DNA from 4 places in the Paenibacillus sp. FSL H3-0469 genome. Region 3 is predicted to be linked to each of the others. Evidence: riboswitches for the same ligand, from Rfam matches in the RefSeq annotation. Region 3 holds a riboswitch; each other region holds the start of a gene.
What was found. A riboswitch is a leader RNA that binds a small molecule or an ion and turns the genes downstream of it on or off. The one in region 3 is predicted to bind cyclic di-AMP.
Positions count from the first base shown of each region.

Region 1 (5,959 bases), 1.1 Mb from region 3:
TGTCAGGAACAATACGACGGCAGCAACGGCCACGCCGATCGCTTCTGTGGAGCCGATGGCCGGCATGCTTTTGAGCGAGTCGCTTGGAATCGCCGTAATGCCTGAACCGGACTGTTCGACCTCGGATACGGTATCGATGATATTATCCGGCACATCCGATGGCAGAGATGTCTGCTGAACGGTGAACTGGAACTGGAACAGGGCAATGCTGCCGTCAGCCGACAGCATCACGCCGGGAACCGGCATCCCGTCGGCCATCAGCGGGCCGAACGGGGCTGCCTGAGCCGCAGCGCCTTGGCCCGCAGCGGCGGAAGGATCGGCGGCGGCGGCTTGGCCGGCAGCGGCGGAAGGGTCGGCGGCAGCTTGGCCGGCCGCAGCGGAAGGATCGGCAGCGGCGGAAGGATCGGCGGCAGCGCCCTGGCCCGCGGCGGCAGAAGGATCAGCGGCGGAAGGGTCAGCACCGGCGCCCTGGGCCGCCGCAGCCGCTTGGGCTGCCAGCTCCATAGGGTTAATGACATATTCCATGTTGTACACATCATTAATGGCCTTCAGGAGCAGCGCAGTACGCTCAGGCGTATCGAGACGTTCTCCTTCCGGCGCAGTGAAGGCGATGCTTGCCTGCCCTCCGGCAGCAGCGGGCAGCTCTTTTGTCAGCTTATCCAGCACTTTTTGCGACTCAGTGCCTTCAATTTTCATCTCAGAGCTGGATTGAATGCCGTTGACTCCAATCAGGGTGCCTACAACTCCGAGTACAATGATCCAGACTGCAATGAAGGCCCAAGGCTTGGCATAAGCAGATTTTCCTAAGCGGTATAGAAAGGTAGACATGTAATGGTTTCTCCTCTTTATCTGTGAATTTAGAAGCCGTTGCGTAAATAAGCAAACATGGAATTCAGGTATTGTTCAAACAGCATGGCATCGGAGCCTTCACTCAGCTGTTCGCCCGGCAGCATGACATTCAGCCGTCCGTCCAAGATAGGCACGAAGGCCCCATAGACGGCACCTACCAGCAGGTGGGTATATCCATCGGCATACCGTCCACGGGTGAACTGCTCCAGCGTGTCCTGGGCGGTGATCTGCAAATGCCGAAAGACATTGAGAATGTAAGGCTCCAGAGACGGATACTGATTCGCCAAAGAGACGAACTGCCGCAGCTTATGCAGGAACTCCGAGGTGAATTGCAGCTTCAGCAGATTGTACAGGGCATCGAGCGGTGTAGCATCGGGCGGCAGAGCAGCCAGCGGGTTATTTTCTTCCTCTTTCTCTTGGACAGCAATAATGCCAATGAAGTAGGCAGCGACTGCCTCTTCTTTACAGGAGAAGTAATTCGCAAAAGTCCGCCGGGAATACCCGGCCTTCTGAACAACATCGTCGACAATGAAGCCGTCCATGCCATGCTCAAGCGCAAGCTCGAAGGCCGCTACGGCTAAGGCGTAGGAGGTGGCTTCCTTTTTTTTGTCCCGCAAATTCAGTTTCGAATTCAAATTTCAACGTTCCTCCTTTCTTCAAAAGTTAAAGGCGCTATAGAATCTATAGATTCTATTATTGCTCAAAGGGAAAGATTGCACAATGAGCATCGAGTGACGGAAGTGTGAATGTTTTAAATTTGTAATAATGAGCTGGAGAAAAAAGGTGGGGGATGAGGGATGAGTTAGGAGGAAGTCATTGTGAGGATAATGAGAAATGGTGGAGTAGGCGAGTAAGTGCGTAGGTACGTAGATGAGTAGGTGAGTAGATGAGTAGGTGAGTAGATGAGTAGGTGAGTAGATGAGTAGATGAGTAGATGAGTAGATGAGTAGGTGAGTAGGTGAGTAGGTGAGTAGGTGAGTAGGTGAGTAGGTGAGTAGGTGAGTAGATGAGTAGATGAGTAGATGACTAGGTGAGTAAGTGAGTAGGTGAGTAAGTGAGAGGATGAGTAATGTTGGTGTAAACAGACGATAGCGCGAGCAAATCCCCGGGCGGATAAGAGCAGAGCTGAAGAATGCGCCTTCATTCGCGAAGGGACAGCAATTTTGGCTTCTTTTGTCATCCGTGAGGTTTTACATTAAATGGCTGCAGGCGTAAGATTCAATCAACAACCGAATGAAATGACACTGTTCTTGAAATGGCTGAATTCCGTAACGGGAACGGGGGAACCAACTGGTGCAGGCGGCTTAAGGATGGGCTGCTGAGTACCCGGGGTGAATCCTTGCCAGCGTGCTACTATGGCTCTGGTGAGGTAGGGCAATCTCGCTGTCCGAATCCGTCAGCTAACCCCGTAAGCCTCGAAGAGAGAGGATGAGCGCCATGATCGATTAACCGACCACGGAGAGCCCTGCTGCTGTGGTCTTTTTGTTGTGCAGGAGAGGGATAAATCCCACTAATTGCGCTGAAAATGGGCTGGATGCGGAAATGAGAGGGATTAATCCCTCAGATTGCGCTGAAAATGGGCTGGAGGTGGAAATGAGAGGGATTAATCCCTCAAATGCAGAGGAAAGTGGGAGGATGAAGAGCACAAGTGCACCTGAATCCCGGCAATGTTGGCTAAACGAGCAAATGAAGAGCACAAGTGCACCTGAATCCCGGCAATGCCAAGTTGCGTCTCAGCCCCTACTAACCAAGCAGCCTAAAGTGAAAATTAAAGGAAATAGTGACGGAGAGAAGCACAATTAAATCATATAACAACATTAATTAGTCAATTTAAATACGAATTAGTCTTGTATGTACCACATTAGTCTGTTTCCGCATCACCCAAATAGTCAGCTAATGCATCATCACATTACATTGAAAGGAGGGGTTACCATCGTTACTGTATTTATCGTCTGCTTCTGGGTGGGCCTCCTGCTTATCCTCAGCGGCAGCATTCATGGACATGGTCTGGCAGGCCACCTGCATGTCGGGGGCGGGGATGCGGGTGGACCGGGCTTCCTGCCGATTCTTCCGTTGATGGTGTTTGTCACCGTCTGGGGCGGCACGGGGTATATGCTTGTCAATTACAGCGGGATGCAATTGCTTGCCGTAGTGCTGGTCTGTACTTTGATTGCCCTGCTGCCGGGCATTCTGCTCTACACCGTGCTGGCACGGGTGATGACCCGGTATGACAGCAGTATGAGTGAACTGGATTATGATCCGGCCGGCCAGCTCGGGTATATCAGCATCGCCGCAGCGGATGGGGCTGTGGGAGAGATGAAGTATGTGCTGCACGGGACCATGCGCTCCATCGGCGTGCGGGCGGAATCCGGCCAGCAGCTGCTGCGGGGCGACCGGGTGATTATTGTGAAGACGGATAAGGGGATCGCAGCGGTCACTCTGTTCGAACGGGAAATGGAACATAACTAACGGGGAGTGTCGGAGCAAATGTTAATTTTATATGTAACCGGAGCTATTGTTGTAGTGATTCTGCTGGCGTTAACCAGTATTGTGACCGCGTATAAAAAGGTTCCGCCCAATCAGGCCATGATCGTATACGGTCTCGGCGGCAAAAGAGTGGTTCAGGGCGGCGGGACGTTCGTCATCCCCGGCTTTCAGAACAATAAAACCATCTCCATGATGCTGATGAGCTTCGATGTTATCCCGGCGCAGGCCATGTTCTCTCGTCAAGGCATCAAGCTGAACCTGGAGGCAGTCGCCCAAATTAAGATTAAAAGCGATCCAACCGCGATTCTCACTGCCAGTGAACAGTTCATTGACCGGCCGGAAGAGGACCGTGAGACGATTATTTTGCATTCGGTGGAGGGTCATCTGCGCGGCCTCATCGGCCAGCTCAGTGTAGAATCCATACTCAAGACCCCAGACGAAATCAACAGCAAGATGCGGGAGACCTGCTCAGAGGATCTCGACAAAATGGGGCTGGAGGTGGTCAGCTTCACCATCAAGAAGATTACCGACGACAAAGGGTACATCGACAATATGGGGGTGCCCGAGATTGAGCGTATCCGCCGCGACGCCAGTATTGCCAAGGCCGAAGCCGAACGCGACATTCAGATCAAGCAGGCCGAAGCGGAGAAGGAATCCTCCATTGCCAAAGCCAATGCCCATCAGGCGACCATAGAAGCGGGAACCGCCGCCCGTGCGAAGGAATCCCTGTTCGAGAAGGAGCTGAATATTAAGCAGGCGGATTTCAAGCTGGAGACCGAGGTGAAGAAGGCGCAAGCGGATCTGGCGTACGAATTGCAGCAGAACAAGATCAAGCAGTCACTGGTTACGGAACAGGTGAAAATCACTCAGATGGAGGCCGAAGCCAACCGCACAGTCCGGGAGATTGAGGTCGAGCTGAAGCAGAAGGAGCTGGAGGCGACGGTAATCAAGCCTGCCCAGGCGGAGAATCAGGCGACGATCATGAGAGCAGAAGCCGCCAAGCAGCGGCAGATTCTGGAGGCGGAAGCCGAGGCAGCTACCACAACCAAGCGCGGACTGGCAACAGCAGAGGCGGAGCTGGCAAAAGGGAAGGCGAATGCAGAGATCGTACAGCTCGCCGGAGCGGCGGAAGCGGGAGCACTTCAGAAGAAGGCTGAGGCGTACAAACAGTTCACTCAAGCTGCCCTGACCGTGGAATTTCTGAAAATCCTGCCGGAGCTGGCTGAGAAAATCGCCTCCCCGCTAGCCAAGGTAGACAAGATCACGGTCATCTCTCAGGACGGCGCTTCCTCTGGCGTGAACAAAATTACCGGCGATATCGCCAAAATCATGGCCCAGGTGCCTGAGCTGACCAAGACACTTACCGGCATGGACGTAACAGAGGCGCTCAGCGGGTTATTTGGCCGGGATCATGAACATGGACAGGAGTAGATGAGGAATAGGGGGAGGTAGTAAGTAGTTAATGAACCGGCAGCAAAGCCGCCTTCCTGACTGCATCTCTCCACCAAAAAAACAGGCGTCAATCTCCAAAAGGAGGCTGACGCCTGTGGTATGCCTTAAGCAGTACGAAGCTGTACGAAGCAGCAGCCTTATAATGAAAAGCAAGCTGTAGATCAGCGCTGCACCGCTCTCAGGCGGTAAGTGCAGCTTGCGTAATCTCCGCGCAGGTCGGAGACTACAAGGCCGATGCGCATCAGGCGGTCGCCGCCGAGCGGTGTACCGTCAAAGGCCGTCTGGAACGGACCGGAGCTATCGCCTCCAGCTGCCGCAGCAGCTTCAGCGCCGCCGTGGACATGCTCGTTGCTGCCGGCAGCCCCGGTCTCGATGACGTAATCCAGCTCCGGATTCAGTCCCTTGAGCGTAAGGCGCGAGATTGGCGGATTAGGTCTCGCGAGTACACGGAAGTAAGCGACGAAGGCCTCGGTCTTGTCCTCGCTGACGAACATCCAGGCGGTCTCACCGCTGCCCTCGAACGGACTTAGCAGACGGTACATATCCCCTTGCTGCACCAGTTTGCGGATTTCCTTGTACTGGGCAATCTGCCGGGCGGCCAGGTCCTTCTCGGCTTCGGTGAACCTGGTGAGGTCCAGCTCGTAGCCGAAGTTACCGCTCATCGCCACATCGCCGCGCGTAGCGAGGGAAGTAATGCGGTCTACCTGATGGTTCGGAACGTCAGATACATGCGCGCCCATGCTGCTGGCCGGATAGACGATGCTAGTGCCGTACTGAATCGCCAGGCGCTCCACCGCATCGGTGTTGTCGCTGGTCCAGGTCTGCGGCATATAGAACAGCATGCCCGGATCGAACCGGCCGCCGCCGCCGGAGCAGCTCTCGAACAGAATGTCAGGGAAGCGCGAGGTCAGGCGTTCCAGCAGATTATACAGGCCGAGCATATAGCGGTGGGTGGTTTCTTTTTGCCGCTCCGGGGCGGCCTTCACTGATGCAATCTCGGTCATGTTACGGTTCATGTCCCACTTGATATAGCGGATCGGGGCACTGGAAAAGACCGCGCTTAGCGTCTCATACAGATAGTCACATACCTCCGGGCGGGAGAGATCCAGGATCAGCTGGTTGCGGCCTTCCGTGCGGCGGCGTCCCTCGGCATGCAGGCACCAGTCCGGGT
Region 1 is NZ_CP150302.1:2,109,746-2,115,704, reverse strand. It holds gene NSS83_RS09355 (MMPL family transporter) at 1-828, opposite strand, end outside; gene NSS83_RS09350 (TetR/AcrR family transcriptional regulator) at 858-1,484, opposite strand; cyclic di-AMP (ydaO/yuaA leader) riboswitch at 2,097-2,279, shown strand; gene NSS83_RS09345 (hypothetical protein) at 2,764-3,318, shown strand; gene NSS83_RS09340 (SPFH domain-containing protein) at 3,337-4,767, shown strand; gene NSS83_RS09335 (alpha-galactosidase) at 4,950-5,959, opposite strand, start outside.
Region 1: linked by a shared signal. The riboswitch ahead of NSS83_RS09345 (hypothetical protein) and the one ahead of NSS83_RS04250 (APC family permease) in region 3 are both predicted to bind cyclic di-AMP.

Region 2 (5,959 bases), 3.6 Mb from region 3:
CCCTGATCAATAATGACAGGCGATACATTGTTCAGATCAATCGAGCCTGCACCGAAGCCTTTATGCTTGGCTCTGGCGTTCACAATATTCAAGGCAATTTGTTTTTTGCCCTCCGGTTGTACGTTATCCACATGTGCACATCCTTTCCATTCACTAATTATTTAATTTTAGCTAATAATGCGGCGATTGCAAACATATACATCCCGTAGATGCTTGTCACGGGAGGAATCATAGTATGAAGCCACATTCATTAAGGTATACCCTCATCTTCGCAGTACTGGCTGTCCTCACCTTGCTTGGAGGCGGAATATGGTTTCTGTCAGGGCATAGCCCTGCCGTATGGACTGCCTCTGTTCCAAAAGAGGCCAAGTCCCCCGCCGTTATCCCCCGGCAGCAGCCCGTGCAGTCCGATCTTTCCGATACGATCTACACATCGGAGACAGAAGCTTTAAGCCAGCGCGTGGTTGAATATCACCTGGATGTGGAGCTCCTGCCCGATAAGGAGACCCTGGTCGCCTCCGAGACGCTTACCTGGACCCACCCGGGTGCAAAGCCGGTTCAGGAGCTCTACTTTCATCTGTATCCCAATGCATTCGCATCCGCCAGCACCACCTTCATGAAGGAGTCCGGAGGTACGCTTCGCGGTGACACCATGCCTGCAGGAGGTTACGGGAGCATTACGCTGACAGATTTACGGACCTCCGAGGGTGTCTCGCTGATGCAGCGCACACAATACGTGCAGCCGGACGACGGCAATGTCAATGACAGAACACTGCTCAAGGTCCATCTGCCGCAGCCGGTGAACGGCGGTGAGAGCGTGACGGTAAGGCTTAAATTTGAGGTCAAGCTGCCCAAAATTTTCGCCCGGATGGGAACCGCTGACGACTTCGTGATGGCCGGCCAGTGGTTTCCGAAGCTTAGCGTCTACGAGCCTGCCGGCAGAAGAGGACTCAAGGAAGAAGGCTGGAACCTGCATCAATACCACGGCAACTCCGAGTTCTACAGTGATTTTGGGATTTACAATGTAGCGATTTCTGTCCCGCCCGAGTATAAGGTCGCCGCAACCGGGTTTCCGGTGAGGGACGCCAAGGTTGTAAAGGGGCGCAAGATCTATCAATTCTATGCAGATGACGTCCACGACTTCGCCTGGGCGGCATCGCCTGATTTCGTGGTTGCGGAGAAGGCTTTCTCCGCCCCGCAGGTGCCCGGGGTGAAGATTAAGCTCTATTTGGACCCGCTGCACAAGCATCTCCAGGAACGTTACTTCCAGGCGGCTGAGGCTGCACTGACGGCATTCAGCAAGTGGTACGGCCCTTATCCCTACTCAACCTTGTCGATTGTTGTCCCGCCGGAGTCCGGCAACGGAGCCGGAGGAATGGAGTATCCGACCCTGATTACCGCCTTCGGCGCCACGGATACTTCACCAGGCACTTCCCTGGAGCGCACAATCATCCACGAGATCGGGCACCAGTATTTCTACGGTCTGGTGGCCAGTAATGAATTCGAAGAAGCCTGGCTTGATGAGAGCTTTACCTCTTATGCCGAAGACCGGCTGATGGAACAGGAATATGGTGTTGTCTCTAGCCTCCCGCTGCAGTCCAGCCTGGTGTCCTCCTCACAGCCCCTTAAGCTGGAGACCTGGAAATATACTGGTGATGATGCCTACACACGCAATGTGTACATTCGCGGCAAGCTGGTGCTGAAGGATATCGAACGGATCGCGGGGACCAAGAATATGGATGCCATCCTCGCCGCTTATGCCCGCAAATACCGCTTCCAGCATCCGTCCACCGCCGACTTCCAGAAGGTTGTGGAGAAAGTGACCAAGCAATCCTGGCAGACTTATTTTGAACGGTATGTCTATAGCGGGGGTGCACCCGACTTCGCAGTTGATGATATCAGGCTCACGGTCAAACCGGACAACAGCGATGGCGGGGGCAGCCGCTATAGCGCTGTGGTCGATGTAAGCAATAAGGGCAGCCTGTACCCCGATGTTCCCGTTAAATTCACCTTCGCAGACGGGTACACTGTGCAGCAATACTGGAATGGCGAGGGTAAGGCAACCTCCTTTGAGTTAGCATATAAAGCGCCGCTGGTCTCCGCAGAGATCGATCCGGGGCATTCCATTCTGCTGGAGAGCAGGCATCTAAATAATTTCAGAATGGCGGAGCTCGAGCCGCGTACACTCTCCCGCTGGACGCTTAGCGCATCTGCTCTGCTTGAAACCCTGCTCGGAACTCTTGTCTGGTGAGGTGAAGGAATGGTGAAAAGTTCAATTGCCCGCGGTTGGATCAGCATGAAAGAGCAGTTCTATATACTGATTCTGCTATTTATCTACCGGCTGTTCTGGGGATATTTCCTGTACAAATTCATTAAAAGCGCGGTTGTCCCTGTCCTGCTCCGCTACCCGGATGCAAATGCCGGCGGCAGCGGAATAGGCAGGCTGCTGTATTATATCGAAGGGCAGACCGCGCTGCACACCGACCCTGCCGTCCAGCACTGGCTATGGATGCTGCTGGCGCTGACAGTGCTAAGGCTGCTGGTGACTCCCTTTATCCGTGCAGGGCTGCTGCACGAGCTTCACCAGGAGCGCGACGGAGCGCGGGGACTGTTCTTTTTTCCCGGAATGAGAAAATATGGGCTGCCGGTGCTGATGTTCAGCCTCGCTGAATGGGCGCTAACCCTCCTGCCGCTCTATTGGCTGCTTCCGCGTATGTACCGTCATCTGCTCAGCGGCGTTCTCGATGTACAGCTCCTGCTCAGGCTGGTGCCTTATGTAATGGGCTGGCTGCTCTATCTCTTCCTTGTCCGCAAGCTTCTGCTCTATATGCAGTTCGGCTATACCGCAGGTACCGGCATGTTCTCCTCGCTGCTAATCTGCCTGAAGGTGCTGATGCCTTCGATCGGTATTTCCGTCATTCTGGGGGCGGGAAGCCTGGCCGTAATTCTGCTCTGCAGCGCCTCTGCTCTGTTCTATCCCGGATTGCCGGCACTTATGCTCCGCCAGGCAGCTCCGCTGCCCTCCACGCTGTTGAATATGTGGGGAATCGCTGCCCAGTATCACCTCTGGTCCAGTAAATCATTTCCACAATAATAAGCTGCTGAAGCGGCATACTAAAGAGAGTCACAGCCCCTTATCAGGGAGCAGGACTCTTTTTTGCTTGAACCGGAGGACAAAAGCATTTGCAAAAGGCTAAATCCTCTGATACAATGATGGCTGTACTAGTAGTAACAAACTTGTAATATTTAAAGCAAAATCTTCCGTAACTATTGCAATTTAATCAATGCCGATAAGTCACTGTTCTGGTGCACAAAACGCCGAATTCCCTGCACCGGGAAGTGGGGGAACCATATTTTGGGTGAATTGATCTCGCTTTAGAGGGGTCATAGGGGAACCTTCTACCGAATCCTTAAGCTAACCTCGCAGGCCCTGGAAGGAGTACATCTTTTGATTAGTCAGAATTTCAAGAAAAAATGCACCGCAGCAGCACTAGGTCTTGTGATGGTATTCACACTCGGAGCAGGCAGTGCCTTCGCAGATTCCAAAATGGATACTGTGATTTCAAAAACCATTGGGACATCTTATAAAACCGGGGGCACAACCACCAGCGGCTTCGACTGTTCCGGATTTACCAAGTATGTATTCAAAAATGTCGGGCTTACCTTGCCCCGTACCTCCAAAGCACAGTACAAAGTTGGAACAAGTGTATCCAAGAGCAATCTGCGTTCCGGTGATCTCGTGTTCTTCAATACCCTGGGTAATGGAGTGTCCCATGTCGGTATTTATGTTGGAAACGGGAAGTTCGCACAGTCCTCAAGTTCACGTGGTGTAACCATCAGTTCGATGAGCCAGTCCTACTGGGCCAACCGTTACGTTGGCGCCAAACGAGTAATGAGCACAACAGCCTACCAAGCTGTCGCTTACGATTGAACCCTTGAAGCATACCCCGAATATTTCCGCCTCTAACAACTAAATGTAACTTATACGAGCCCGGGATGATTATTGCCGTAATCATTTCCGGGTTTTTCCTTTTCCTTATTCTACCTTTTACCCGAATCCACAGCCTTGAAACAGCATTTTATTGCAAAAACAAAGAAAAAATCATATAAAATAATCCCTGCGCATAGATATGAGTCTTTCGAAAGGGCTATAACTCTAAAAAACAGCAAAAAAGATGCATTAATATGTTATAAGTGATTGCCAAGCGCATTAGTCTTTGTTACAATTATCGCAGTGAGCTTTTAGTAACATTTTTGTAATTATTGAATCGCTTTTAACAAAGGTTTTGTCATGTATTGAATGAACCGCTAATCCTAATCAACAGTCGTGCCGAGTTCCCTAATGAATTAGGGAAACGGGGGAACCACTTTGGGTGAATTGACCTCCTATTCTAAGAGGGGTCATAGGGGACCTTCAACCGAACCCTTAAGCTAACCTCGTAGGCATTGGAAGGGGTATTTACTTTTGAAGAAGAAGCTAGCAGCCGCAGTACTAAGCTTGTCCATTATCTTCACCATCGGAGCAGGAAGCGCTTTCGCGGATTCCAAAATGGATAAAGTGATTGACAAAGCCATCGGAACCAAATACGTGTCCGGCGGTACATCAACTAACGGGTTTGATTGCTCCGGATTTACAATGTATGTTTTTGATAAGATCGGCATTAACCTGCCCCATCAATCCGGCTCCCAGTATCAGATGGGCACTGCCGTGTCCCGTGACGAGATGAGACCGGGCGATCTTGTATTCTTTAATACCAATGGTAAAGGCGTGTCTCATGTCGGTGTTTATGTCGGTGACGGCGAATTCGCCCATGCCTCTTCCTCACGTGGTGTAACCATCAGTTCGCTGAGTGACAGCTATTACGTCAACCGTTACGTTGGCGCCAAACGAATCATGAGTACAGATGCTTACAAGAATGTAGCTTCGGATTCCCAAGACAATGATGATGTACAATAATCCTTTGTAACCAAACGCTCTTTTCCGAGATTTTTGCCGAAATCTTGGAGAAGGGCTTTTTTTTGTCTATAAAATTACTTACCCGCCTCTATATTTGTAAAACACCGATTCTGAACTTTCGGAAAATAATTATTGGCGTTTGTCAAGTTTCTGCATTTCCGCAAGGAATTTGCGTCGAAACTAGCCGTTTTTGTATATAATTAATATTAAGAACAAGCAGAAACGGCTTTGCCGCCTCTTTAAAGGATGGTACCGTTTCGTCTGGAAGGAGGCCTCGCCTAATGATAAGCTCCCCGCTAACCTTTTATGTGGTGCCTATGGAGCCGCAGCATGCCGCTGAGATCTGTGAGTGGAGCTACAAGCCTCCGTATAATATTTACGGCTGGATGTCCTGGGAGCAGATGCAGGCGCTGGGCGTGGAGTTCGGAGACCCGCAGCTGCGAAGTGAGCAATATGTATCTGTAGTGAACGGACAGGGGGATCTGTGCGGCTTCGCCCAGCTCTTTCCGATGGAGGGGGTAGTCCGGCTTGGTGTTGGAATGCGGCCCGAGCTGTGCGGTCACGGCATGGGGCATCTGTTCATGAAAGCTATTGTTCAGGCAGCACGGGCGCGTTACCCGGAGCGTGAGATCGACCTGGAGGTGCTGACCTGGAACCAGCGCGCCATCCGCGCTTACCAGAAATGCGGGTTCACTATAACGGATACCTATGAACGCCGCACTCCGACCGGCAATAAGCCTTTTTATTGCATGGTCTATGAGGAATAGCACCGGAAACAGATTGTTTTGCAAAAAATGGATCATTTGTGTTCATTTTTTTGACACACATACTATGATAACGCTTCACCATCCGCTATAATGGAGTCAGCAGCTTACATGGAGGGACGGATGCAGATGCAGAAATGGATCATGAGCGGTTTGTTTTTTGCCGCCTGTGCCTTTGCAGTAATCTTAATGTTTACCTTACCCGGTAAATCCGAGGTAGCCGAACAGAACAAGCCGA
Region 2 is NZ_CP150302.1:4,596,314-4,602,272, reverse strand. It holds gene NSS83_RS20320 (YwhD family protein) at 1-131, opposite strand, end outside; gene NSS83_RS20315 (M1 family aminopeptidase) at 236-2,251, shown strand; gene NSS83_RS20310 (hypothetical protein) at 2,261-3,094, shown strand; cyclic di-AMP (ydaO/yuaA leader) riboswitch at 3,307-3,445, shown strand; gene NSS83_RS20305 (C40 family peptidase) at 3,503-3,931, shown strand; cyclic di-AMP (ydaO/yuaA leader) riboswitch at 4,319-4,461, shown strand; gene NSS83_RS20300 (C40 family peptidase) at 4,466-4,957, shown strand; gene NSS83_RS20295 (GNAT family protein) at 5,239-5,724, shown strand; gene NSS83_RS20290 (cytochrome c) at 5,851-5,959, shown strand, end outside.
Region 2: linked by a shared signal. The riboswitch ahead of NSS83_RS20305 (C40 family peptidase) and the one ahead of NSS83_RS04250 (APC family permease) in region 3 are both predicted to bind cyclic di-AMP.

Region 3 (5,959 bases):
CTTGGTGCCGTTGCCGGATAGGGTATGTAGAACTTCAAGCGGTGACAGACGCATGAAGCCGGTATTCATACTGACCAGAAACAGAATGACAATAAGCACTCCAAGCAGTGTCAGAATACCAGCCTCCCTGGAACGGCGCGGCTTGGCTGGAGGGAATGAGGCGGAACGGTTCATTTCAGCTCCCCCTTGCGTTTGCCGGCCAGATAGATGAAGAACGGTACGCCGAATACTGCAATTAAGGCACCTATCGGTGTTTCGTATGGCGCATTAATCATCCTGGCCGCAATATCGGCCACCAGGACCAGAATACTTCCAAGGACTGCGGAGCAGGGAATAATCCAGCGGTAGTCCACCCCAACGAGATAACGCGTGATATGCGGAACCATTAATCCGACAAAAGCGATCGGGCCTACAGTGGAGACCGCCGCTCCGGCGAGGATGACGACAATAATCATCCCTGCAGTCTGTACCAGACCGGTGCGCTGTCCGAGACCCGCTGCAACATCTCTGCCCAGGCTCAGTAGCGTAATCGAACGCGACAGCATCAGCGCACCGATCAGGGCCGCCGCGACCCAAGGTGAGATTACCTGCAGCTGCTTCCAGCTCGCTCCGCCAACCCCCCCGGCCATCCAGAAGGCAATATCCTGGGAGAGGCTGAATAGGATCGCAATGCCCTGACTGACCGCCAGCAGCATGGCGCTTACTGCCGCACCGGCCAGGGTCAGCCGAAGCGGGGTCAATCCGCTATGGGAGAGCGAACCGATCCCGAATACCAGCAGTGAGGCCACAGCCGCTCCAAGGAAGCAGTACAGCATGATGTACGCGAAGGATAAGGTTGGCGCGAAGGCAAAAGCCAGGGCCAGTCCAACACCCGCTCCTGCATTAAGCCCGAGCAGCCCTGAATCCGCCAGCGGGTTGCGGGTCATCCCCTGCATAATCGCACCGGCAACGGCAAAACATGCGCCGACCAGCGCCCCTGCGGCAGCCCGGGGAATCCGCAGCTCCCGGATGACCTGATGCTGGGGCAGCTCCGGATTGAACCGGAATACCGCCTCCCATACAGTAGCCAGCCGGATATCCGCCGCACCAACCGATACGGATACCATCAGGCCGAAGACAATTGCTGCTATTCCCAGCACCAGAATAACAGCAGCAGCAAGCGGCCGCGACCTGACAGATGTTTTCCCTTCATCAGAAGGAGCTTGTAAAGCAGAATCTGTGGATGAAGCCATATGCCGTCTCCTTATCAGGATTATTAGGGAAATATAAATGATTATGATTCTCATTATCGCAAATATATGAATATTGTTCAACTTAAAAAAGAGGCAGGCTTCTATATCCTGAGGACATAAAAGCCTGCACATTTCTCCGGCCGGTAAAGAACCTATTTGACAAAACTGCTCAGAATATCATCGATGGTCTTAGAATTGGCTATAGGACCGCTGTAAAGCCAGCTGGTATCTTTGCCGAATTCATGAACATTCCCTGCCTTAACGGCTGGAATTCCCTTCCAGACCGCCCCATCTGTAATTTCTGCTCCGTCCGCCTTATCACTGTTCACCAGAATGATATGCTCTGCAGTCAGCTCTGACAATTTCTCAAGTGAAATCGGGTTCCACGGTGCTCTGGACTCCGCAGGAATATCGGTCACGAGATTCGGGAGCTTCACTCCAAGATCGCCATATAATACTGCACCGCTGCTGCGGGTCTCGTCCACGATGAAGAAATTCTTGGACACCAGCCACAGAACAGCTACCGAATCATCACCAATTGCCGCTGACACAGCCGCTTTGGCCGAAGCCGCTTTCTGGTCATAGTCTGCAATAGCCTTCTCAGCTTCTGGTGTTTTATTAAGCAGCTCACCGATTTTGAGCGTAGCCGCGCGCCAGTCACTGCTGACTTCGTCGCCCAGTACATAGGTTGGTGCGATTTTGTTCAGCTGGTCATAAAGACCGTTCTGAACCGAGCCTTCCGACTGGACGATGTGGAAATCAGGAGTGAAGCTGGTGACGGCTTCCAGCGGCAGGTCATAGCTGATCGGCGGAACATCCTTAAGCTCAGCATCGAGGTATTTCTGAGTACCATTCTTCGTAGACCATTGGGCAACCGGAGTCACGCCGAGTGCTACCAGATAATCTTCCAGATAAGAAGCAATGACACGCTGTGGGTTAGCGGGAACAGTCACCTTATGCCCCATCGCATCCGTTACGGTCTTCTCCACCGCAGGTGCGGCAGTTGCTGCAGGCACCGCAGTGGCATCCGCAGTGGCATCCGCAGTGGCTTCCACGGTTGCTGCAGGTGCAGTGCTTGCTCCACCGTTACTGCCTGCATTGCTATTATTATTTCCGCAAGCGGATAGCAGCAGTGTTGTAGTCATAAGTCCGGCCACCGCCAGCTTCCCGCTTCTTGATCCTTGCAGGTTGAACGAAAACATTGAATACCCCTCCTGTATGTTACCCTCATGATTGGCAAAAGCTCTGTTACTTTCTTCTTGTCTATACTGATGATATTGATTCTCATTCTCTATGTCAACCAATAACTTATAGTAACGGCAAAACGGCCGCCTCCGCAATAAGCAGAAACAGCCGTCTTCCTATAATCCTCTATATTATTTATGCAAATGGAAAGGAACCGTGGCGATGACAATGTCCTTCTGATTCATTAAATAAGAGCGGATGAACAAGCTGGTCTGATTATGCAGCACTGCCTGCCACCAATGCTTGGTCACGAATTGCGGAATCAGGACAGTAATATGATCCGTTGAAGAGGTCTTCCACTCTACTGTATCGATGAACTTCACCAGCGGGCGGATAATACTGCGGTAACGGGAGCGCAGGACGATCAGGCGAACTCCGGGGTTCCACTCCTCCCACTTTTGCTCCATCTTGTGAATCTCTTCTTCATCGAAGCCTACATATACAGCGACCACATTATCGGTCAAAGACTTCGCATAGCTGATCGAATGCAGTACAGCGCGGGTCACACCGGCGACAGGAACGACTACGGTGCTTCCTTTGATACAAGGCTTATCTGTTGCCGGACAGATTCGCAGCTGATCGGCAATATTCATATAATGGCGGTGAATCCGGTGGAACACGATAATGACGACCGGCAGGAAGATGAAAGCCATCCACACGCTGGAGAATTTGGTGATGATGAAGATCATGGTGATCGTTAATGTAGTTAGCATCCCGACCGTATTCACGGCGAACTTGCTCTGCCAGCCTTGCGGCTTCGTTCTGTACCATTGGACCATCATGCCAAGCTGCGATAGCGTGAACGGAATGAATACCCCTACTGCATATAATGGAATAAGTCCTTCTGTATTCCCGTGAAACGCCGCTACCAGCACTGCCGACATGACGCCGAGGAAAATAATACCGTTGGAGAAGCCGAGCCGGTCGCCGCGCACCATGAAGGCATGGGGCAGATATTTGTCTTTGGCGAACATGAACGCCAGCAGCGGGAAGGCTGAGTATGCCGTATTGGCTGCCAGGAACAGGATAACCGCCGTAATCCCCTGAATGAAGAAGTACAGCCCGCCCCGGCCGAAGGTAGACTCGGTAATCTGTGAGACCACGGTAGCCTTCTCATCAGGCATGATGCCGTACCAGTAAGCGAGCAGCGTAATGCCTGTGAACATCACCCCGAGAATGAGGCCCATGAGCATCAGCGTTTTGGCTGCATTTTTCTCCGCCGGCGCTTTGAAGTTTGGAATGGCATTGGAGACAGCCTCAACCCCGGTCAGAGCCGAACAGCCGGAGCTGAATGCCTTCAGCAGCAGAAACATACTCACGTTCGACACCGCCGAGCCAATCTCAGGAACCTGGGCATGAGCCCCGCCGGTTACATATTTGAAGATCCCTGCGATAATCAGCACGAAGATGGAGACGACGAACAGATAGACCGGGATAGCGATGAACGAAGCCGATTCGGTCACCCCGCGCAGGTTAACAATCGTTAAGAGCAAGATAACAGATACCGCTATGAGGACACTATGATTATGCAGATTTGGAAAAGCTGAAGTGATCGCATCCGTCCCCGCCGAGGCGCTTACCGCCACCGTCAGAATGTAATCCACCAGCAGAGAGCCGCCGGCCAATAAGCCGGTATGCACCCCCAGATTGCTTTTGGCGACAATGTACGCGCCCCCGCCCTGGGGATAAGCGAAGATCGTCTGCCGGTAGGATAAAATCAGAATAGCCAGCAGGCCCAATACGGCTAATGCAATTGGCAATGAGTACCAGATGGCGGTGAACCCGGCGGCCACCAGTACGATTAGAATTTGTTCTGTTCCGTAGGCTACAGACGAGAGCGCATCAGAAGACAGGACAGCCAGTGCTTTCACCTTGGATAACTTTTCATGATCGAGTTCGTTCGACTTCATCGGACGCCCGATCAATAGTCGTTTTACCTTGCTTACCATTGTAGTAACAGTTCCTCTCTTGGTTAAGTTGAAACGGGTTTCCCTGCGCTGTTTTCATAAGTGGATTTCATAAATGCAGGCACCAAAATAAGCATACGGAAATGATCCGCATGCCTTAGAGTGCATGGTCATTATCCCACTGCTGGCTTACGAGGTTAGCTGGCGGATTCGGACTGTGGTAGCCCTACGGTTACAGGCCCTGGCGGCCCGCTCCGATTCACCCCTTTTGGCCTTGGCCAAAGTGTGGTTCCCCCGTTTTTCCATCCGGAAAATTCAGCGCATATTCAACTTCTCACAAGGACTAATATTAAGCTACAACGCGTCTTCCGTAAAGCGTGGAAACAAATGAAAAAAGAATGAAAAGCACTCAAAACAACCAAATTCATCATCCGGTATGTCTTGATCTTTCATTCTCTTTCATTATCCCTTTAACACGTGATTTTACAGGGTTTTTGTATAATATTTTTTGCTAAAATTAAGGGCATTCTCTTCTCTTCCTTCTGCCCGTCAGCTACTTACTCTGCAGGCTCCTCTTTGCGTCCTGTCCAGAGCAGAATGGAGATTAAGGCAAAGGCTATAAGTGCAAGCAGAGGGACCGTTACAAATCCGAACCAATTCAGATAATCCTTGTTGCACGGTACGCCAATGGTGCAGGGAAGCACCTTGCTGAGCGCCGGAATTTTCTGCTCTGCATAATGATAAATAGAGATGCAGCCGCCGATCAGACTAAGAGGAAGCACATAAGGAATGATCCGCTTGTCCGCCCGGTAGGTGGCGATCCCCAGCAGGAACAACTGCGGGTACATGAAGATCCGCTGGAACCAGCACAGCTTGCACGGCTCGTAATGCAGGACCTCACTGAGATACAGGCTGCCCGCTACAGCTACCACACAGACGAACCAGGCCAAGTAGAGACAATTACGCCGGCAGAAGGCAGAGAAGGCGGTCATTGGGCGGCCCCTGCTCCCGCTGCTGCTGTTGCTGCCTGAATCTGGGCGTCAATCGCCTCCATATTGAAGGGCTCGTTCACCTTGATGCCGTTCACGTACAAGGATGGCGTATTCGTTACGCCCGTATCGGAGCCAAGCTGAATATCCCGGTCCAGTTCCTTCGCATAGGTGCGGTCATCAATATCCTTGCGCAGCAGGTCATAATCCACCGGCAGCTCCAGCTGCTTGGCGAGACTCACCATGAAGTCGGGCGTAGCCCACTCCTTGTCTTCATTCCCCTGGTTGGCATAGATCGCATCGAAGTATTTCCAGAACGCTTCCTGGTTCTGATGATACACCGATAGCGCTGCCAGGGAGGCCGTTCTGGAATCCTTGCCGATGAAGGCCAGATTCACGAAATAGAAGGCTGCTTTATTCTGATCTACATAACCTTGAACGATCTGCGGTTTGATCACACCGGTGAACTGGGCGCAAGCCGGACATTTGAAATCACCGAATTCCACAATTTTGACCGGAGCATCCTCCTTGCCGAGCCGCATCATTTCACTGTAATTGAAGGCAACCGGCTTACTGTCTGTGCCTG
Region 3 is NZ_CP150302.1:995,802-1,001,760, forward strand. It holds gene NSS83_RS04235 (iron ABC transporter permease) at 1-174, opposite strand, end outside; gene NSS83_RS04240 (iron ABC transporter permease) at 171-1,232, opposite strand; gene NSS83_RS04245 (ABC transporter substrate-binding protein) at 1,385-2,434, opposite strand; gene NSS83_RS04250 (APC family permease) at 2,609-4,426, opposite strand; cyclic di-AMP (ydaO/yuaA leader) riboswitch at 4,555-4,715, opposite strand; gene NSS83_RS04255 (disulfide oxidoreductase) at 4,942-5,376, opposite strand; gene NSS83_RS04260 (DsbA family protein) at 5,373-5,959, opposite strand, start outside.

Region 4 (5,959 bases), 3.5 Mb from region 3:
TCCAGCGGCAGCTTCTCCTCCAGCAGCTTCATGAGGATGGGTGTAGTCACATAATACGGCAGGTTAGCTACGACACTAACCCGCTCCCTGCCCGCGAAATCCTCAGCGAACAGCTCCTGCAGATTCACCTTCAGTACATCGTCATTACGGATCTTCACATGGGAGTATGGCGACAGGACATCTCTAAGAATCGGAATCAGCCTGCGGTCAATCTCTACCGCTGTGACAGCCCCGGCCGTCATCGCCAGCCGTTCCGTCAGTGCTCCGATCCCCGGCCCAATCTCAAGCGCACCGGCTGTGCTGTCCAGACCGGCGGCATCCACGATTTTATCCAGAATATTCTGATCAATCAGAAAGTTCTGGCCCAGGCTTTTTTTAAAGGAGAAGCCGTAACGCTGAATTATCGCTTTGGTTCTTGTTGGGGACGAGATATTGTCGATACCGCTCATGAAGTGATGCCTCCCTGATCAATTTGGGCGAGGGCTTGCGCGAATTCTTCGCGGGTAATGCCGAACATCGCCAGACGTTTGTACAGCTGCTTGCCATTGCAATAACCGATACCGAGCAGATTGCCAAGCTGCATTCTGCGCTCAGCCGCCCGGGGATGCACCATTAGACCTGCGGTCATAAGCTCATCCAGCCCGATGATAGCCGGTGCCCCCTCGAAGGAGGTATGTACGTGCTCCAGCGCATGGCGGATAGCTTCAGGCGAAGCATTCTCTATTCCGATATCGCCTTTGCGGGTGGCATCCTTCTCCGGGATGAAGGCATGCTTGCAGCCCGGCACCTTGGCCGCAACAATTTTGCGGATTCGCTCTCCGGCATGATCCGGGTCGGTAAGAATGATTACACCCCGGCGCTCCATGGCCAGCCTGATCTTGGCAATGACCCTGCTATCCACTGCCGAACCCCCGGTTTCAATCGTATCGGCCTCTACCGCCCGCTTAACGGCAACGGTATCGCTTTTCCCTTCAACTACAATTAGCTCTTTAATCATAAATATTTTTACTCCTTACTCCAGAACGCAAAAAGAAGAGGATTCGCTCCCCTTCTTTTTGGCTAAAGAATGTATAAGTGATGAGCGGCAGCTCTCAAAAATTCCGTAAGTGCTTCCCTCACTATATCGTATTAACCGCTAATTTGCAAAAGGCATTACGTTTAGTTCAGCTCCGGCTTCACAGGTCCGATCACATAAAGTGTGCGCGACTTGCGGCCGAAATTACGGGCATGACTCAGTGAATCGTAATAGACATCCACCTTGTTGCCTTTGATGGCACCGCCGGTATCCTCTGCTCGGCGAAACCCTAATCCTTCAATGTACACCCACCAGCCAATTGGTATAACACTAGGATCTACAGCTATAGTGCGGCCTTCCGTTACGCGTGTGCCGGAGGCAGTACGTGTTCCAATACCCGGTTCCTGCGACGAATACGCAGTCATGGATACGTTTTTGATCATTCTTTTGTACTCAAAATCCACACCAGCCTTACTGGTAACATTGCTGGCCTTTGCGCTGGCTTTAGATGACTTGGAGGTTGTTACAGGTTTGGAGACTTTGGCAGTAACTACAACGGGCTTAGGAAGCGGCTTGGTTCCAATGGCAATGACTTTGTCCTTGGTAACCGTCTGTACTTCCTTGCCGATCATGCGCATGGATGCCAGCTCGCCATCTTGATAGATCTTCTCGATGTGCTGGATCATTACGCCAGGCTTACCTGCCTGCGCTACTCTTACGGTTCCCTTAGTCAATGAGGGGTCTGCTGTCTTAATGACCCGGAAAGGCAAATTAGTTGTCCGTTGAACCACATGCTTGTTAATCCGGACAATTTTGATTTCCATGTCTGCAGATACTGCGGTTTCTAGCGAAGGGTAAATCTTGTCTAAGCCTTCGAGGCTGTAGCCCAGCTTGCCGATGGCCTGACCAATGGTATCCTCGGTCGTAAATAACGTCTCGGTCTTTCCGTCTACGGTAAGAGCGAACTTTTGCGCAGTGTTAATCACGATACGGTCGCCGTCTTTTATTTCATCACTAAGGCCAATAGATAATTCATCATGCGCCTGCAGCGAAATCTGTTCCTTAGCCAGCACATCACTGAACAGCGTTTCCCGCGTCTCCAGTGTCTGTACCTGTCCGTCTATTACTAGAGTAATTTCTTTCTTGCTCTGACCGTGTACGTACAGCAGTATTAACAGTGCGATAACAATCGATGCCACACCGGCAAGTAAAACTACGCGGGGATTTACTTGCTTCAACCGTAATGCGAAAGACCTGCTGGATGATTGCGAATCATGGGATACCTCTGGTTGGAATACGCCCACTCTTTCCATCCTCCTTACATAGCCCCGTCGTCCAAGTTATATCAAGGTAGACTGTATCACTTCTGACGAAACTAGGTTTGAGTTTGCAACAGGATACGCCCGCACTTGCTTCAGCGTTTCCTGCTCATGGATCGCCTGCTCGGCATAGTTACTCCGGAGATCTGTTATATAACAGTATGCCGGGAGCATTCTCATTATTCAAAACAAAAGAAGCCTAAAAAAGAGTTCATAGAGGACTCTTTCGTGGCTTCCCGGTATCGAATACGTCGGAATGCTTATGCACGAGGTTTCCTCTCTTACTTGCGCTTACGGGGTTAGCTGTCGGGTTCGGACATAAGAGAGACGCCCTATCTCAGGTCACCCGCTCACGGCGGTTGCCCTCAAATTCACCCCAAGACCACGTAAAGAAATCAAACAATGCCTGCGGCAATTCTGCATTTGTACTACGTTCATGCGGCAGAGCATTATTGGTTCCCCCATTCTCCATATCCGGAGACTCAGCGAGACGATCCATGAAATTAGTGACTGTCACAGTTACAACAGCTCACTGCACTGAAAAGATGATATCCTGTTTTGATACATGTTGTAAAGGACGATTCAACCACGTTTACGTAAAAAAATGATTAAAATATTGTAATAATCGACCGTTTTTCCGTTATAAAAGTTTAATATATCCGCTATACTTCATTTTTCACCGCATTTACTCCCGTTTTCAGAGTATACCAAATCGTTCCAGTGCGTTCGCATACGTAATTTCCGCCAATTCCTGTAATTCAATCCCTTTTATTGCCGCGGCCGCCTCCGCTACCAGCCTCACATGAGCGGTCTCATTTCGCTTGCCCCGGAAGGGGTGCGGAGTCAGATAAGGGGAGTCGGTTTCGATCAACAGCCGGTCCAGCGGAGTCTGGGCAAGCACCTCTTTAGGCACCCGTGCATTCTTGAACGTAACCGGTCCTCCAAAAGAAAGATGGAAGCCCAAATCAAGACACATCTTGGCACTTTCCCAGCTGCCGGAGAAGGAGTGCATTACACCGCCAACCTCGCCCGCCTTCTCCTCGCGGAGGATGCGGATCACATCTTCATGAGCATCGCGGTTATGAATACAGATCGGCATCTTCAGCTCACGGGCCAGCCCGATCTGCTTGCGGAATACTTCATGCTGTACATCCTTAGGAGAGGTGTCCCAGTAGTAATCCAGCCCGATCTCACCGATGGCAACCACCTTGGGATGAGCGCATAAGGAAGCGATCCATTCCAGGTCTCCGTCCTTCATCGTGATGGCATCCTGGGGATGCCAGCCAACAGCTGCATAAATATAATCATATTTCTCGGCAAGCTGCATGGTGGTCGGTATCGTGTCCCGGTTAAAGCCAATGTTGATCATCTTGCTGACGCCGGCTTCCAGTGCCCTGGCAATGACCTCTTCGCGGTCTTCGTCGAATTGTGGAGCATCGAGATGGGTATGGGTGTCGAATAACTGCATTACATTACATCCTTTCGGCCTGTTATTGTATCTATAATTCCAAGCTTGATTGGTTATTTGGCAAAAATCTCTGCGATGGATGGCGGCAGCTGTGGAAGGGCTTTCTGCAGCCTGTCCTGCGGAAAATACAGATGGTGTCTGCCGCGGTGAATACCGCTGATGGAGCGTACAATATCCGAGACCTCGGAGATTTCCCTCAGCCGCTCATGCTTGTCCAGAAGCAGGATCTGCTTGCTGTCAAAGCCGTCTCCCGGACGGAATACATCATAGGGAAGATCGGTGGGATAATCAATTTCCAGGTCATAATCGGGCCGGAGTCCCGCACCGGCGAAGCTGCGGCGGATTTCGCCAATCATGTCAGAATCCAAATGCTCCATCTCCACATATTTATACAGTTTACGATGGATAAACCGGCTGCACAAGTCGCTCAGGATGGCATCCTCCTCAAGCGTCCACTGCATGAAGGCAGTCTGCATCAAGGCTTCATCCAGCAGCAGATACTGCCCTACCGTTACCTCTCCGCTGAACAGATCGCTTAAGGGCTCGATCATGAAGCGGAAGGCATGCTGCTGCTGCACCAGCTCCTTGGCCCGGCGGAGAATCTGTCTGAGAATAATCTCCGAGCTGCGGGTTACCGGATGGAAATAGACCTGCCAGTACATCTGATACCGCGACATCAGATAATCCTCAATCGCATGCATCCCCGATTCCTTCACAACCACCCGGCCGTCATAAGGACGCAACATCCGCAGAATCCGGTCGATGTCTATGGTTCCATAATTCACCCCTGTATAATATGCATCCCGGAGCAGATAATCCATCCGGTCAGCATCGAGCGGTCCCGACACCAAATTGACAACAATTTCATGTTCATAGGTTTTGGAGATGACCGAGGCCACTTTACCGGGGAAATCTTCAGCCACATCACGCAGAATAGCAGTGATCTCAGTATCCTCCAGAATGATACGGCAGGTCCAGTCTTCATGATCCATTTCGAAAGCTTCTTCTATAGAATGGGAAAAGGGGCCATGCCCCAAATCATGCAGCAATGCCGCACACAGGGTAAGCAGTCTCTCCTCTGGCATCCAATCCTTGTAGCCGCTCCGTTCAAACTGGGAAATAATCCTCCGCGTAATCTCATATACCCCCAGAGAATGGGAGAACCGGCTGTGTTCCGCCCCGTGAAAGGTCAAATAGGAGGTGCCCAGCTGCCGGATGCGCCGCAGTCGCTGGAACTCCATAGTATTGATCAGTCGCCAGATAATAGTGTCCTGTACGTGGATATAGTTGTGAACCGGGTCCTTAAATACCTTCTCTTCTGACAGCGGTTGCTTCATGAAATCATCTCCTTTTCTTGTTTTATATAATATATTGTCGCTCTTTGTCGAATATTAGCGATTCGTACACTGCCAAATCGACAAACATCTTCATAAGCAATTTTAGAGTGATTTGCCCGGTCAAACGCGGAATAAATGTAGTCTCAAAAGATTCCTTAAAATTAGCCTGAAAAAAGGTTGACTGTTTTGGGAATGGTTGGTATTATAAATATCATAAAACAGTGAAGAATGTCGAATAATGACGCTTTTGAACATTGAGAGGAGCAACGATTGTAATGATGAAATCAACAGGAATTGTACGTAAGGTAGATGAGCTTGGACGGGTCGTTATTCCAATTGAATTGCGTCGCACCCTGGGCATTGGAGAAAAAGATGCGCTCGAAATTTACGTGGACGGTGAGCGGATCATGCTTAAGAAATACGAGCCTGCTTGCATTTTCTGCGGTAATGCTGAGAATGTAACTTACTTCAAAGGTAAAATTGTTTGTCATGAATGCATTTCGGCTATCCCTACCCCTGTGACAAACTAAAATAAATAGGGTATAATAGGAACTAATCCAATTGTTAATTCTAACCTTTTTATATCTCCTTGGCCTCCCGTTCGCGCGGGAGGTATTTTTTTAGGTGTTTTTCGGGGACTTTCTCCGGATACCCCTTTTTCCTAACCCTGTCTGCTCACTAAACCACTTCTTCGTAAAACTACTTCTTAAATCTCTCATCTACTTATTAAAATACTGATTCTTACCTTCCCAAACCCTCCCTAATGAAACCCTATCATCCCAAAAAATCTAACGGACCGAAAAGACCTTATTCCCACGAG
Region 4 is NZ_CP150302.1:4,522,727-4,528,685, reverse strand. It holds gene rsmA (16S rRNA (adenine(1518)-N(6)/adenine(1519)-N(6))-dimethyltransferase RsmA) at 1-449, opposite strand, end outside; gene rnmV (ribonuclease M5) at 446-997, opposite strand; gene NSS83_RS19950 (3D domain-containing protein) at 1,159-2,319, opposite strand; cyclic di-AMP (ydaO/yuaA leader) riboswitch at 2,608-2,832, opposite strand; gene NSS83_RS19945 (TatD family hydrolase) at 3,032-3,802, opposite strand; gene NSS83_RS19940 (HD domain-containing protein) at 3,856-5,139, opposite strand; gene NSS83_RS19935 (AbrB/MazE/SpoVT family DNA-binding domain-containing protein) at 5,415-5,669, shown strand.
Region 4: linked by a shared signal. The riboswitch ahead of NSS83_RS19950 (3D domain-containing protein) and the one ahead of NSS83_RS04250 (APC family permease) in region 3 are both predicted to bind cyclic di-AMP.